Regions from separate parts of the Marinobacter sp. UBA2498 genome, predicted to be linked through region 2. Evidence: riboswitches for the same ligand, from Rfam matches in the RefSeq annotation. Region 2 holds a riboswitch; the other holds the start of a gene.
The links. Region 2 has a riboswitch for glycine ahead of B2W52_RS01040 (trimeric intracellular cation channel family protein). Riboswitches for the same ligand answer to the same signal wherever they lie in the genome.
Positions count from the first base shown of each region.

Region 1: another riboswitch for glycine. It lies ahead of B2W52_RS05605 (D-amino acid dehydrogenase); the one in region 2 lies ahead of B2W52_RS01040 (trimeric intracellular cation channel family protein).

Region 1 covers NZ_DDOI01000047.1:50,188-57,660, forward strand. Annotated here, with positions in the region: partial or broken gene B2W52_RS05600 (FGGY-family carbohydrate kinase) at 1-809, shown strand, start outside; gene B2W52_RS05605 (D-amino acid dehydrogenase) at 790-2,010, opposite strand; glycine riboswitch at 2,174-2,266, opposite strand; gene B2W52_RS05610 (DUF3336 domain-containing protein) at 2,372-3,463, shown strand; gene B2W52_RS05615 (putative bifunctional diguanylate cyclase/phosphodiesterase) at 3,588-5,294, shown strand; gene B2W52_RS05620 (condensin complex protein MksE) at 5,306-5,875, opposite strand; gene B2W52_RS05625 (hypothetical protein) at 5,868-7,268, opposite strand; partial or broken gene B2W52_RS05630 (hypothetical protein) at 7,261-7,473, opposite strand, start outside.
Region 2 covers NZ_DDOI01000011.1:5,446-13,735, reverse strand. Annotated here, with positions in the region: gene B2W52_RS01065 (acyl-CoA dehydrogenase) at 1-469, shown strand, start outside; gene codB (cytosine permease) at 720-2,003, shown strand; gene B2W52_RS01055 (PucR family transcriptional regulator) at 2,004-2,708, shown strand; gene codA (cytosine deaminase) at 2,742-3,971, shown strand; gene B2W52_RS01045 (NADPH-dependent FMN reductase) at 4,042-4,434, opposite strand; glycine riboswitch at 4,653-4,738, shown strand; glycine riboswitch at 4,739-4,837, shown strand; gene B2W52_RS01040 (trimeric intracellular cation channel family protein) at 4,878-5,477, shown strand; gene rnk (nucleoside diphosphate kinase regulator) at 5,796-6,182, shown strand; gene gdhA (NADP-specific glutamate dehydrogenase) at 6,196-7,542, shown strand; gene B2W52_RS01025 (EamA family transporter) at 7,633-8,290, shown strand, end outside.

The DNA of each region.
Region 1 (7,473 bases), on a different contig from region 2:
AAATTCTCGGCTCCGGCGGGCTGACACCCGATATCGGCTGTATGAGCTATGGCACCACTGCCACCATCAACACCACCAGCCAGCGTTACGTCGAACCGATCCGGCTGATGCCGCCCTATCCGTCTGCGTTGCCCGGCCATTACTCGACGGAGGTCATGATCTACCGGGGTTTCTGGATGGTGAGCTGGTTCAAGCGGGAGTTCGGGCTGAGAGAACAGAAACTGGCCGAGGAACGAGGTATCGAGCCGGAAGCGCTGTTCGATGAACTGGTCAAGGCAGTGCCACCAGGATCCATGGGCCTGATGCTTCAGCCCTACTGGTCACCCGGCGTGCGCCAGCCGGGGCCGGAAGCGAAAGGCTCGATCATCGGGTTCGGGGACGTTCACACCCGTTCCCACATTTATCGCGCCATCCTCGAAGGTCTGGCCTACGCGCTCAGGGAAGGAAAGGAAAAAATCGAGAAGCGAAGCGGCGTGAAGATCAGGAAATTGCGAGTGGCCGGCGGTGGCTCACAGAGCGATGCGGCGATGCAACTCACCGCCGATGTGCTCGGGCTGCCGGCCGAGAGGCCTCACACCTATGAGACCTCCGGGCTCGGCGCCGCCATTGATGCCGCTGTCGGGCTAGGGCTGCATCCGGATTTCGACACCGCCGTGGCGAAGATGACCCGGGTTGGCGACGTTTTTCATCCCAACGAAGAAACCCGGGCTCTTTACCAGCGGCTGTATTCCGAGGTTTATCTGAAGATGTACCCTCAGCTTCAACCCCTGTACCGGAAAATCCGCGAGATTACCGGCTATCCCCGGTAACGCTCTCAGCGACCAACTCAGCGGTAATCGCAGAGAGCGTCCAGCCCAGGTGACCGTGACCGGTGTTGTAGAACACGGTCGGCAGGCGACCTGGCCCAACCCTTGGCATCATGTTCGGCAGCATTGGCCGCAAGCCGGCCCAGGGCACTACCTTGCGAGTACAGACTCCGGGAAAGCACTGCTCAACCCAACGGGTGAGCGGGCGGATGCGGTCGTCCTTGATATCGCGGTTGTAACCGCTGAACTCGGCGGTACCGGCAACCCGGAAACGGCCATCGCCCAGGCGACTGGTGACGATCTTGGTGGCATCGTCGAGCAAACTCACGGTCGGTGCCGCCTTTTGCGAGGCTTCGTCGTCCAGCTCCACGGTAATTGAGTAACCCTTAACCGGATAGATATTCACCCGGTCACCCAGCTTTTTCGCGAGTCCGCGACTGCCGACGCCGGCACAGATCACCACGCCGTCAAATGTGTCCCGGGACTGTTCGGTGCCATCGTGAGCGGTCACCCAGGCATTGCGCTCATCGGCGCTCAGCTCGGTCACCGTGTGGCCGTAACAGGTTTTTACGCCCAGCCGCTTGATGGCATCCGCCAGTCCATTGGTGAACTTGTGAATATCACCGGTGGAGTCACTCTCTGTGAAAAACCCGCCGTAATAGTTGCCGGCCAGGGTCGGCTCGATGGATTTCATTTCCTCCGGGGTCACCGACCGGCGCTCAAGGCCACCAGCCGCCAGCAGGCGCGATACTTTTTCAGCGTGATCAAACCCGGCCTTGTCCCGGTAGATGTGCAGGATACCCTGCTTCTTCAGGTCGAAATCGATGCCTTCTTCCTGCGCCCAGGCAAACAGGTGGTCACGGGCAGCAATGGCCAGGCGTGCAGTTTCCGTGGTGTTCTTTTCATACTGGGGAATGGCGGCAATGAACTCGGCGAACCAGCTCAGCTTGTGCCAGGACGGCTTGGGATTGACCAGCAGTGGCGCATCCCGGCGGGACATCCACTTGATGCCCTTCATCACGGTCTGCCAGTTGTTCCAGACCTCTGCGTTGGAAGCAGAGAGCTGTCCACCGTTGGCGAAGGAGGTTTCCATCGCCGCATAGCGATGCTTCTCGTAAACCGTAACGTCAAGCCCGCGCTTGGCAAGGGTGTAGGCCGTGGTAATACCAGTGATACCACCGCCAATTACTGCGATTCGCTTCATTCCAATCTCCGTGAGCGCCAAGGGTTTCCTCCCTGCTCGAAATGGCAGAAAGCACCCCTTCCGTCACGGGACCTGAGAGATTCACGAGCCGTTTTAACGAAAACGGTCGTTTGCTCCTTCGGTGTGCCGACTGACGCGATTGTCGACAGCTCTTCGGAAAGTATTCATGTCAGCGGTCCTTTTGCCTGAGAGTTTCCGGGGCAGTTGCTCCTTCGGCGCTGATCGCAAGGGATTCAGTCTCTCCCGCAGACATGTCTGATTGGTAATAAAACCCAACCCACGGGCCTAAACATAGCAAATAACCCGGAGCCAGGAAACCGGCCTCTGCACAGCTTGGGCCGTATGGGTTAAGGTAAAAGCCATGAAACACGCCTCGAAGACCCGCAAACAGCTCCAGCAGCAACTGGAACAGGCCCACGACTACGAGCAGTGGTGCGAGGCCGCTACCGCGCTCGATGACCTGGACGGGCTGCTGGCCTGGCGCGAGCAGGAAGAGACCGGGATGCTGCATGAAAGCCTGATGCGCAAGCACATGGGCCTCATGGACCATTGCCGGCAGAATGGCGACACACGGCGACTGATCCGGATACTTCAGGAGAGCCTATACCGTCACCTGGGCGAATTATCCAATCCCGACCTGTACACGGTGGCGCGCAGCGGCACCAACCGATTGGTGGGTGAATTCCTGGATGCCGTCGAGACGTCCATGGAATTCATTTGCGACCACCCTATTCCGGAGGTGACAACCGCCCGAAAACTGAAGATGTTTCAGGACGCCGAGCGGGTCTATGGTCGGCCAGCCCTGATGCTCAGCGGGGGTGCGGCCTTTGGTATTTACCATATCGGTGTTACCCGGGCGCTCTGGCGACAGGATCTGCTGCCGGATGTCATGGCAGGCTCCAGCATGGGTGCCATCGTGCCGGGTGCCATCTGCACACGGAACGACAAGGAACTGGCAGAGTTCTTTAACCATCCGGAACGGATTCACCTGAATGCGTTCCGCTGGCTCGGCGTCACGGAAGGCTTGAGGGCGGGCCATGCCATGGATCCGCGCCAACTTCAGGAGCATCTCCACCACAATCTGGGCAACGTCAGTTTCAAGGAAGCCTATGAGCACAGTGGCCGAACTCTGAATATCTCCGTCTCCCCCACCCGCACCCAGCAGAAGCCACGGCCACTCATCGAGCAGGCCTACGCCATGACCAGTCAGCAATACCTCGGGGACATCAACATCCATTTCCCGCCCAGGGCGTCCCTTTACCGAAAGGTCCTCTCCAACCCGACCCCTGAAGATCTCGAGATGTATATCAATCTCGGTGAACAGGCCACATGGCCACGGCTTGCCATGATCAAGGACCAGACCAGGATCAGCCGGGCATTCGATCGCTGTATCGCCAGGCTGGAGCAAGAGCTGGAGCAGGAAACCGCAGAGCAGACTGCAACGCCGCTCTAAAGACAGCACCGCCCTACCGATCAGTAAATCAACTAGATAACCCCGGGATCCCGAACTATTCTCACTTTATTGCATCATCGCTTTGCGGTGCGTTCATCGCTAACCAAAAGGATGCTGACCCGCAATGGATATGAGACAGGGAATTCGATCGGCTACCGAAGACAGTGAAAACAGGTTTTACGAACTGATAGAAAGTCTGCCCATGGTGGCTGTCCAGGGCTATGACAGGTACCGGCGGGTAATATATTGGAACGAGGCAAGCACACGCCTTTATGGCTATTCGCACGAGGAAGCGCTCGGACAGTTATTGGAGGACCTGATCATCCCCGATCACATGCGCAACGCTGTGATCGACGCGCACCGCAATTGGCTTGAAAAAAACATCAGCATTCCCTCCGACGAACTTGAACTGAAACACAAAGAAGGACATCTGGTTCCCGTTTACTCAAGCCATGTGATGATCAAACAGGAAAGCGGGGCCTGTGAGATGTTCTGCATCGACATAAGCCTCGAAGAGCAGAAACAAGCCAGAGACGAGCTTTATCGGCGCGCGAGTTTTGACGACCTGACGGGATTACCCAACCGGCATTTCATGGAAGCCGAGTTGTCGAGCCGACTGGATGAGGCTGATCGCCTGCAACAGGAATTAGCGGTCGTTTTTATCGATCTGGACAATTTCAAAATCATCAACGATACCCGTGGCCACCATCATGGTGACAGTCTCCTGAAAGCGGTGGCCGAAACCCTGAGGGGCGAACTTCGAGGCGGAGACCTGTTGAGCCGCTTTGGCGGAGACGAGTTTGTCTTGCTGATCTTCGATTTCGAAGGCCCTGAAGGTATTCATGAACTTGTTTGTCGGTTGATAGACGCTCTGGAACACAGAGTTCATCTGGAAGGCGACTGCTACCAGGTTACCGCCAGCTTTGGCGTGAGCCTTTTTCCGCACAACGGAACCACCGTGGCTGAGCTGATGGGCAATGCAGACGCCGCCATGTATCAGGCCAAAGAAACCGGCAAGAACGGCGTGTGCTTCTACACCCCGGATATCAATGACAGGCTGGTCAGTTATCAGGAAATCACCAACCTGCTCAGAGACGCCTTGAATAACGATGGCCTCGAATTGTTTTTCCAGCCCCAGATCAGCCTCGCGGATCGCACATGCGACTCCTGCGAGGCGCTTCTTCGTTGTTTTCACGGTCAATCCCGGGCAGTTTCACCAGCCATTTTCATTCCCGTGGCTGAAAAGTCTGGCCTCATCAACCGGATAGGCGAATGGGTAATCGAAGCAGCCTGCAAGCAGCTCGACGCATGGCAGGATACCCCTCTGAAAAACCTGCGGGTTGATATCAACCTGTCGGGACGACAGCTCACCAATCCACACCTTGCGAGCCATATTCTCGAAACAGTGGAACGTTACAATCTTCAGCCTAACCAGCTTGGGGTGGAGCTGACTGAGAACGAGGTTTTCGGCACCGATGAAAGCCAGACAAAACAACTGGAAAAACTGAAACAGGCGGGTGTGCACATTTCGATTGATGACTTCGGTACCGGACACTCCTCTCTTGTCTATCTCCGAAAACTCCCGGTTTGCGGAATAAAAATCGACAGGAGCTTTCTGCAACATGCGATGCAGAACAGCGCCGATATGGCCATCATGGAGGCAATGGTTACCGTTGGCCACAGCCTGGGCCTAAGCGTGCTGGTCGAAGGTGTTGAGACGGATGAACAGGCCCAATTGGTCACCGAACTGGGTTGTGATCTCGCTCAGGGTTTTCTCTATGCCAAGCCCATGCCGGCAAACAAAGTTGAAGAATTCCTGACCAGCTTCTGATCAGGAAAACACTACCCTTGTTCAAACTCCCGAACCAGCTCCTGCAGAAAATACAGCCCCGCCGAACTCAGGAAACAGCGCCCCGCACCCGCGCGAAACAGCAGATGGCGTTTTTCCAGGTAATCCAGCGCTTCCGGCACGCCCTTTTCAAAACGGGCTGCACGCAGAATTTCCTGATATTCCTCATCGCTAGCCAGGGAAGAGAGGTCTTGCTCATTCAACCCGGCATCGGGCCGGCCAAGGTATTCAAGATCCCGACCGCTGCGTGCGAAATAACGCCCGATCAGCAGCAGGATTACCTGCACCCGGAAGGCGTTCTCATCGTGCTCTTCGTTCTCCTCTTCGCTGCTTTCCTTGAGAAAGAAAAACGCGCCGGTTTCGTTGAACACCAGCTCACTGCCCAGGTGCTCATAGAAGGTCCGGAAATGGGACAGATGGTTATAAAGCAGGTTGTAGAGCGGATTGGCACGCAACTCGGAGCGGTTGCCGTCCCACACATCACGCACAATCACCCGGCCGGCCTGGAATTCCCGGTAGATTGCGGCGCTGTGGGCCGGGAGGATTTCTTCAAATTCAGACATTCTGTTGCTCCAGGCGACGCTTTCGGTAGACAAACTGTTCACTGTCGGATGACTGATCGAGGATTCGGAAGCGATTGGTAGTCACCACCTGCAAGCCCTCGGGGGGCGAGTTTACCAGCCGGTTCAACGCCGCCAGCAGGTCCGGGAAGCGATAGCCGGGGATAAACCCGTCCAGGCGCCCGTGAAGCTCACGTACCAGATCGGTTGTTGGCCGCAGCTCCAGGGTTTCCAGCCATTGATACAGCTGGTTGATGCGCTGGACATCAATCCGGGTATGGCGACCACTGCCATCCACTTGCTGCAGAACCGGCACTTCAGCCTTGCGTCGGAGGTCGTTCAGGCGCAGCTCCAGTTCGCTGAACAACAGCTGGTAGTAGCTGGACGATTCACCGAAGGCGTAGTGTTTCGGTCGTTGCTGGGCCCGAAGGCCGATCAGAAAACCGGTGCTGCGGGCAAAGTCTCCACCTTCCAGCCATTTTCGTTTCAGGCTGAGGGTCTCGGTTTCCCCCTTGAGTTCCTGCAGCTTGCCGTAGAAATGCTCCATGGCGTTGTACTGGACCATGCCCTGGCGCGTCTTGCGCAGGAAGTGCTCCACCTCCTGGGCCACCGCCTGAATGGGTTTGTACAGGGCGTTCAAACTAATGGAGGAACGGAACAACTGATCTGCCAGGCTGTGATCGCCGTGATTTTCCAGCAACCGCACCATCGCTTCCAGGGTTTCGAACAGGTTGCTGCCATCCGGCAGCCGCGTATCCGGGTTCAAAAACACCAGGGTCGGCTTGATGTGGCGCTCGTACAGGGTAACGATCTGCTCAAACAGGTTCTGGCGGAACTCAAGGAATTTCTGGGGCGCCCGGCTGGCGTCGCCGGAGAGATCCGCAAGCTGCGCACTGATGGTCTGCATGCGCAGGACATTCTGGCGCAGCAAACCGATGAGCTGGCTCACCCGCTCGTTCAGATCATCCCTCAGTTCGGTGTAGTCCGGATCGGCGTCGCTGAAAGAGCTGGTCTCGAGCCGATTGCGCACGTCCCGAAGGGTTACAAGATGGCCGCGAAGCCGAGCATCCGTCAGTTCCTGGTACAGCGACGCGTTGCAGGCACGCATCAGGTTGATCAGGGCATCCTGAAACACCAGGCGCCGCTCACCTTCGGCCTTGATGATGTCGATCACCAGGCCGCTGCGGAACAGATTGTCGGTATTCAGCGCAAAACGCACCCGATCCCGGTCGGCGTTGCCAAGGGTGCGGGTATAGTCCATCACCTCGGCCACCAGATCGCTCTCACGGATATACCGGGCTTCGTTCCGGTCCATCCGTTCGATCATCCGGAACAGGATCTTCGGGTGCTCGAACAGCAGCCGGGTGGTATCCAGGGTGCTGAACCGTTTACTCATCCACCTGCTCCATCAGGCTAGCCTGGGTCTGATCAGCCCAGTGGCTCATGGCCTCGCCGTTGGTAAAGCCCTCCGCTCCACCCCAGAACACCAGGGTACGTTGCGGGCTGTAAGGCTTCGCGGTGCGCATCTGCCCTACTTCCAGGTGTCGGCCGATCAGGTAAATCACTTCCGCGCTGGCGCTATGAGTGGCGGCAGAGAACAG
Region 2 (8,290 bases):
GCGAGGGCTGAAGGGGCCGTTCACCTGCCTGAACTCCGCCCGCTACGGTATTTCCTGGGGTGCTCTGGGTGCCGCCGAAGATTGCTGGCACACCGCTCGCCAGTATGTGCTGGACCGCAAGCAGTTCGGTCGGCCGCTGGCGGCCAACCAGCTGATCCAGAAAAAGCTGGCAGATATGCAGACCGACATCACCCTGGCCCTGCAAGGCTGCCTGCGTCTTGGTCGGATGAAGGATGAGGGCACGGCTGCCGTCGAGATCACTTCGATCATGAAGCGCAATTCCTGCGGCAAGGCCCTGGATGTTGCCCGCCTGGCCAGGGATATGCTCGGGGGGAACGGAATCAGTGATGAATTCGGGGTGGCGCGACATCTGGTGAATCTGGAAGTGGTGAATACCTATGAAGGCACTCACGATGTGCACGCTCTGATTCTGGGTCGAGCCCAGACCGGGATTCAGGCGTTCTTTTAATCATTCTCATCCAGGATTGCCGGTATTGCAGGGTCTGGTCTTTGGGCAGTCCTGCACTAAAATGAGCGTTGGCCTGCTTTTTTGCACCAGGTCAGGGCGAACCCGGGATGCGACGACATCCCGACCTGGTGTGATTGTGCAAAGTGCACAGGTCAGGTGTCATCCACTCTCTCAAATCATGGTCGTGAGGACCACATGGCACAGACGTTGCCATCTTTCTCTCGTGTTTTCATCAAAGAGAGACAAGGCTATGACCTCACAAGTAACCCCTCAGGAACAGGACTATCCGCTCAGCCCGGTGCCGATGGCTCAGCGTCGCAGTATCTGGTCCATGGGCCTGGTTCTGCTTGGCTTCACCTTTTTCACCGCCACCATGTGGGCGGGCGGCAGTATCGGTGTTGCATTCGATTTTTCAACGATGCTGCTGGTGCTGGCAGCCGGTAACCTTTTGTTGGGTGCTTATGCCGCTATTCTCGGATATATCGCTGCCAAATCGGGGCTGAATACGGCACTGATGTCCCGCTTTACCTTCGGTGAGCTGGGTAGCAAACTCTCCGACTTCATCCTGGGCTTTACCCAGATCGGCTGGTACGCCTGGGGTACGGCTACCATGGCCATTCTCCTGGTCAAGCTGACGGGCTTGCCCGAGAGCTGGACCACGCCGCTGATGGTGGTGTTCGGTTTCGGCTTCTGCATTACCGCGTTCATTGGTTATAAGGGGCTGGAAATGCTGTCCCGCTTTGCGGTGCCGGCGATGATTATTTTGGTAGCGGTGAGTATGACAATCGCCACCTCGGACGCCGGTGGATTTTCGGGATTACTCGCCATTACCCCCTCAGACGAAATGACCGTAGCTGCTGCTATTACCATGGTGTTCGGCACTTTCGTAAGTGGAGGCACCCAGGCTACCAACTGGACCCGTTTTGCCAAATCCGGAAAAACGGCGGTCATTGCGACCCTACTGGCGTTCTGCCTCGGTAATGGATTGATGACGCTGATTGGCGCCTTTGGTGCTCTGGTTTACCAGCAGGCGGATATCGTCGACATCATGGTGGCGCAGGGGCTGGCGACCCTGGGTATTCTCATGCTCTTCCTGAATCTTTGGACAACGCAGGATAATACCGTATACAACTTTGCCGTGGCCGGCTGCAATATGATTCGGACCCGCCGGCGCAAGCTGGTCACAGTGGGCGGTGCCGCTATCGGTACAGTGCTGGCTGTTCTGGGTATGTATGAATGGCTTATCCCGTTCCTTGTGTTGCTTGGAACCTTCATCCCGCCCATTGGCGGCGTCATCATGGCCAGTTATTTCATCGGCTACAAACGCGAGTATCCGTCACTCGAAACGGCGACTCTGCCCGCGTTCAACGTTCCCGGGCTGGCGGCCTATGCCATAGGCTCGGCAGCGGCCTATACCTCGCCATGGATCGCGCCGATTGTTGGCGTACTGGTTGCCGCGGCCAGTTATGGTGTAGTGCTTGTGGTCAGTGAGGCTGTGCGTGATCGCCGGGCCCAGGTTCTGGGAGCGGTGTAAATGGCCCTGACGTGCCGGGACATTCCGGAACTCCCTGGCCTCGGGGCCATCCATCTGCGGGGTGGGAGTTCCGGCGCAGACAACACGGTACGCTGGCCTTATCTGGCGGAGAACCGGTCTTTCAGCAACTGGGTCAGGGGTGGCGAGCTGGTATTTGTCACCGGTATCAGCCGCCACCGCAGCCCGGCCAATCTGGCCGAGTGCCTCTATGAAGGTCGGGACTGCGGTATATCGGGGCTGGTTGTGCTGACCGGCGATGCCTACATCGGGCAGCTACCGGCCATGTTAAGTCGTCTGGCGGATGAGCTGGCCATGCCGTTGTTTGAGCAGCCTTACTCGCTGCCAATGGTGGATGTGACCGAAACCATCGCCCGGGCGATTGTCGCATCGGAGCGGTCGCAAGAGCCCCGGGAAGGCGGGCTGGCGGAGGCGCTGATAGCCGGTATCGGCAGTCATCAGCTCGAAGGACTTATCCGGCAGTACCTGCCTGAGGTGGAAGCCGGGTTGCTGGACAGTAGTCGAGATCTCCTGGAGGTATGGCTTCAGGAGCGTGGAAACCAGTGCGCCATGGCTGAAGCCCTTGGCTGCCATAGAAATACCATCCGGAACCGGATGAATCGGTTGGTCGCGGAGATGCCTCCGGAGTCTGAACCGAATGAATATTTCAAAACCCTGGTGCTGGCCCATCTGTTGTCGCGGCCATGATTCAAGCCAGCGGAAAATCTGTGTGGAGATGTTATGAGTGAAAATCTGAACGCTATTACCAATGCTCGGTTGCAGGGCCGTGAGGGGTTATTCCGGCTGACCATCACCGATGGAAAATTCAGCAGTGTCACGGCGCAGGATGCGACTGAAAGCGTTGCCGAGAACCAGCTGGACGCCGGCGGAAATCTGGTCGCTCCTCCTTTCGTGGAGCCGCACATCCACCTGGATGCGGCCATGACCGCCGGCGAGCCACGCTGGAACCAGAGTGGTACCTTGTTTGAAGGTATCGAGTGTTGGTCTGAGCGCAAAGCCAGCCTGACTCACGACGACGTGATCGGTCGGGCCGAACAGACGTTGAAGCTGTTTGCCGATAACGGCATTCAGCACGTCCGCACCCACGTGGACGTGACGGACCCCAAGCTGACAGGGCTGAAGGCCATGCTGGAAGTGCGTGAGCGTATGGCTGACACAGTAGACCTGCAGATTGTCGCTTTTCCCCAGGAAGGTCTCTGGTCATTTCCCCAGGGCAAGGAGCTGATGGAAGAGGCGGTTCGTCTGGGGGCCGATGTGGTCGGTGGCATTCCCCATTTCGAATTCACTCGAGATTACGGCGTTGAATCGGTTCAATGGCTGGTGGCGTTGGCCCACAAAAACGACCTTCTCGTAGACGTGCATTGCGACGAGATCGACGATCCCGAATCCCGATTCCTGGAAGTGCTCGCTGCCGAGGCGCTCAAGCTGGATTATGGCTCACGGGTCACCGCCAGCCATACCTGTGCCATGGGCTCGTACAACGACCATTACTGCAGCCGGCTGTTCCGCCTGTTGAAGAAATCCGGCCTGCGCTTCCTGTCGATGCCCACCGAAAGCCTGCACCTGCAGGGCCGCTTCGATGGTTATCCGAAACGTCGTGGCCTGACCCGGGTTCCGGAACTGCTGGATGCGGGACTGAAGGTGGCCTTCGGCCAGGATTCCATCCGCGATCCCTGGTATCCACTGGGCAACGGCAACATGCTCCGTACCCTGGACGTAGGCCTGCACGCCTGCCACATGCTGGGCATGGGTTGGATTGATCGGTCGCTGGAGCTGATCACCGACAACGGTGCTGCAGCATTGGATCTGGACGAATACGGCATCGAGGAGGGACTTCCGGCTCGCTGTGTTGTTCTGCAGGGGCAGTCGCCCTACGAGGTGCTGTTGGGCCAGTTGCCGGTTGCCGCGTCTATTCGTGATGGCCGTGTTCTGATAAACCGGCAGGGTTGATGCCCGTTGAAGTAGAAGCTACAGATTCCCCGGTTTGCTAACCGGGGAATCTGCTCAACTACTCTGGTGTTCAGCGTAGCGACTTCAGGGCCGTTGCCCATTTCGCCATTTCGTCCAGCATGGCATTGGCAGAGCCGGTGTGATGCTCGGCAGGGAGGAAGTTGCGCTGGTCATCCAGTTTCTCCCACGGCATCTGCACCATTACTCCTTCCACCATCGGCATCATTTTCAGCGTAGTAACCAGCTGCTTGGCAACCTGGGCTGAACGGAGTCCACCGGAAACACCGCCGTAGCTGACAAACCCGCAAGGCTTATAGTTCCACTCGTTGTAGACGTAGTTCAACGCGTTCGTGAACGATGGCGGCGGGCAAAAATTGTACTCGGGAATGACGAAGACGTAGGCATCTGCCTTATTTACGCTCGCTGACCAGGCTTTGGTGTGCTCATGCTCATATTTCTGCATGCGAGGATGGTTTGTAGTTTCATGGGGTGTCCTTAGATAGCGGCCACAAGCCGTCGAAGGCTGCTTAGTGAATCCGTGTAGGAATGTCTGCTTGGAAAAGCAGCATAAAGGGCGCCTCTTCAAAAAGATAACGGAGTAACCAGTAAGAATTAGTCAAAAATTCTGAGCCTATCAGCCCGCCGCCTCGCTCGACGTTAGCTTCCTATCTCTCTATAATGCCCGGTCTCGCAGGAGAGTGGGCCGTTGGCCCCGCCGAAGGCGCAAACTCCCATAAACGCTCAGGCACAGGTACTGCGAGCATCATCTAACGCCGTCTGGAGAGCGACTGCCACCGCAGTCCACCGAAGGGGCAAGCAGAGCCAGGCTCTGTAAACTCTCAGGTATCAGGGACAGGGGGAGAGGCCACAGAAACTCAGGAGTCCTGTGTGCTGACCTCTATCTATATGATTGCCATTACCGCCGAAGCCATGTCGGGAGCCCTCACCGCCGGGCGGAGGAACATGGATCTGTTTGGTGTCGCTGTAATTGCGTTTTTTACCGCCCTTGGTGGCGGAACTGTCCGGGACATTCTTCTGGGTAATTTCCCAGTCACCTGGACCCAGCACCCTCGCTATATCTACATGACCATTACCGGTGGCCTGGTCACCATCGTGATTGCGCGCTTCATGCGGCATCTGCATCAGTTGTTTCTGGTTCTGGATGCCATAGGTCTGGTGGCTTTTACGGTTATTGGCTGCAATGTCGCGCTCAAGCTGGGCTATGACACCGTGGTGGTGGTCATGGCCGGCATCACAACAGGGATCTTTGGCGGTATCATCCGGGATATCTTATGTAACCGCACCCCGCAGGTGCTGCGCCACGAACTCTACGCCAGCGTTTCACTGATGGTGGCTTTCCTGTACCTGACCTTGCTTCGCCAAGGGGTGGGCGAGAATGTCACTCTTTTGGCCGCTTTCAGTCTCGGGCTGCTTCTGCGTATGGCGGCCATTCGCTGGGGGTTGTCGTTGCCAGTATTCAGCTATTCGCAGACACGCTGGGAATGAGCGCGATGTGGGTTTGAGAAAGCCCTCGAATTGTGGGCATGGTCTAGCCTCAGACCTTTTCATCGTTTCATTTCCTCGTGAACTGAGCTAACGTAGCTTGCTAAGATTTTTCCTTTTTCAGAGTCGCTGAGTTTCAAAATGAAAACCGGTTTTTACTTCATCCATTCCGTTTTATCAGCGGCGGCATTTCTGGCTGCCGGGCCTCGCCGTATTTGCCATTCCTTTCGCTGAATTCGTCGAATCCCTCGTCGAATTCGGCGAAACCCTCTGAACACATCCCCTAACTGAACCTTGCCTTGCGGGCCTATAGGAGTCGGTATGTCCGAACGTCCAGCTATTTATGTCTTAGAACAGGATTTTGATCGTTTATCTGCGATGTTGGAGAAACAGCTACATGGCACTGAAACAGCCGAAGCGCTTGCGCTCGAGCTTGATAGAGCAACTCTGGTTGATGCCGAAAAGCTGCCTTCCGGCACCGTCACCATGAATTCTCTGGTCCATTTTAAAAATGAGAGTAACGACGCCGAGTACACGAAGAGACTCGTGTACTCGACCCCGCGAGACGGAAGCGAGGAGTGTGTATCCGTCCTGGCTCCGGCGGGTGCAGCCTTGCTGGGTCTTCGGGTAGGCGATCGTATTGATTGGCCTTTGGCTGGAAAGAACCAGCTGCGTCTGAAAATTATCCATGTGACTCACGCAAACTGAACGAGGAAGATGCATGCACCAGAAAGCCCCCCTTGACCAGCTGTATGAGCAGGTCGTCCTGAGAAATCCCGCGGAACCTGAATTTCATCAGGCCGTTCTGGAAGTTCTCGACTCGCTGGCGCCGGTGATTGCCAAGCATCCCGAGTATAAGGAAGCGAAGCTCCTTGAGCGTATTTGCGAACCAGAGCGGCAAATCATTTTCAGGGTCCCCTGGGTGGATGACTCTGGTACCGTGCAGATCAACCGGGGGTTTCGCGTTGAATTCAACTCGGCCCTTGGGCCCTACAAGGGGGGCTTGCGGTTCCATCCTTCCGTCAATCTGGGCGTGGTGAAATTTCTGGGTTTCGAGCAGATCTTCAAGAACTCTCTGAGCGGTATGCCGATCGGCGGAGGCAAGGGTGGTTCCGACTTTGATCCCAAGGGCCGATCTGACAATGAGATCATGCGGTTTTGCCAATCCTTCATGACCGAACTGTATCGGCATATTGGCGAGTACACCGACGTGCCAGCAGGCGACATCGGCGTAGGAGCCAGGGAGATTGGTTTTCTGTTCGGGCAATACAAGCGCCTCACCAACCGTTACGAATCTGGCGTGCTGACTGGTAAGGGCCTCGGATGGGGCGGTGCTCGTGTGCGCAAGGAAGCGACAGGTTACGGAACGGTTTATTTTGTCCGGGAGATGCTGGCGGCTCAAGGTTCCGATCTGGAGGGCAAGGACGTGGTAGTTTCCGGCTCCGGGAACGTCGCAATTTATGCGATGGAGAAGGTTCAGCAGTTTGGGGGCAGGGTGATCGCCTGCTCCGATTCCAGTGGCTACGTTTACGACCCGGCCGGAATCGATGTTGGGCTGGTTCGCCAGATCAAAGAGACGGAACGCGGCCGAATCAGCGATTATGCCGCCCGGCGGCAGAATGGAAGCGATTACGTGCGCGGGGCGTCCATTTGGGAACTGTCCTGTCAGGTAGCCCTGCCGTGCGCCACTCAGAACGAGGTGACCGGGGGCGACGCGAAGGCGTTGATTCGCAATGGCGTCCTGGCGGTTGCTGAAGGTGCCAATATGCCGTGCACTCCAGACGCGGTGAAGTTGTTCCGCGACGCCGGCATTTTATTTGGTCCTGCAAAAGCGGCTAATGCCGGTGGCGTGGCTACCAGCGCGCTGGAAATGCAGCAGAACGCCTCCCGGGACTCCTGGAGTTTCGATTACAGCGAACACCGCCTTAAGGACATCATGATCGAAATTCACCGCTCCTGTTTTGAAACCGCTGAAGAATACGGCCGGCCGGGAGACTACGTATTTGGCGCCAATACCACAGGCTTTTGCCGGGTTGCTGATGCGATGCTGGCGTTTGGGGTTATTTAAATAGTCTGGAGGCGCCTTCTGTTCGTGTAGCGCAGGCCTGCCCTTTGCCGAGGCGGGACTAAACGGGGTATTCATTAATTCAGAGGTAGCATGACTTCAGTATCGAGATCCGGAGTCTTTTTACTATCCGCAGCGTTCTCCGCAGTTTTTATGGGAACGATCGGTGCCATTTCGGTCTATGCGGGGGTGGGGGCCGAGACGGTTACCTTCTATAGGCTCTTCATTGGGGCCGTTTTGGTGGCGGTTTATCTGCTGGCAACCAGGCAACACAGCAAGATCTTTATGTGGCCCGGTATGAAGGTGTTGGTAACCGGTGCTTTCCTGGCGGGTTTCGTGATGTTTTACATCCTGGCAATGGATTACACCAGTATGGCGAACGCTGTTTTGGTGCTTTATCTGGCACCAGTGACGGCCTCTGTGGCGGCTCATTTCTTTCTCGGAGAGCGCCTCACCTCGGCCAGTGTTGGATTGGTCGGATTCGCGCTGCTGGGCTTCGCCATGATGATGGAATTCAACTTCAACCTGAGTGGACGGGCAGAAGAAGCCATCGGTCTGGCCTATGCTTTCTGCGCCATGCTCTGTTACTCGGCGTTTATGTTAACCAATCGTTCCATGGATGACCGTGTTCATGTGTTCAGCCGCAGTGGTTACCAGATGCTCGCTGGTGCTTTGTGCATGTTGCCGCTGGTGCTGCTGGAGAGCGAAGTCATTTCCGGCGCGCAGTGGGGGTGGTTGATTGCTGCCGGTA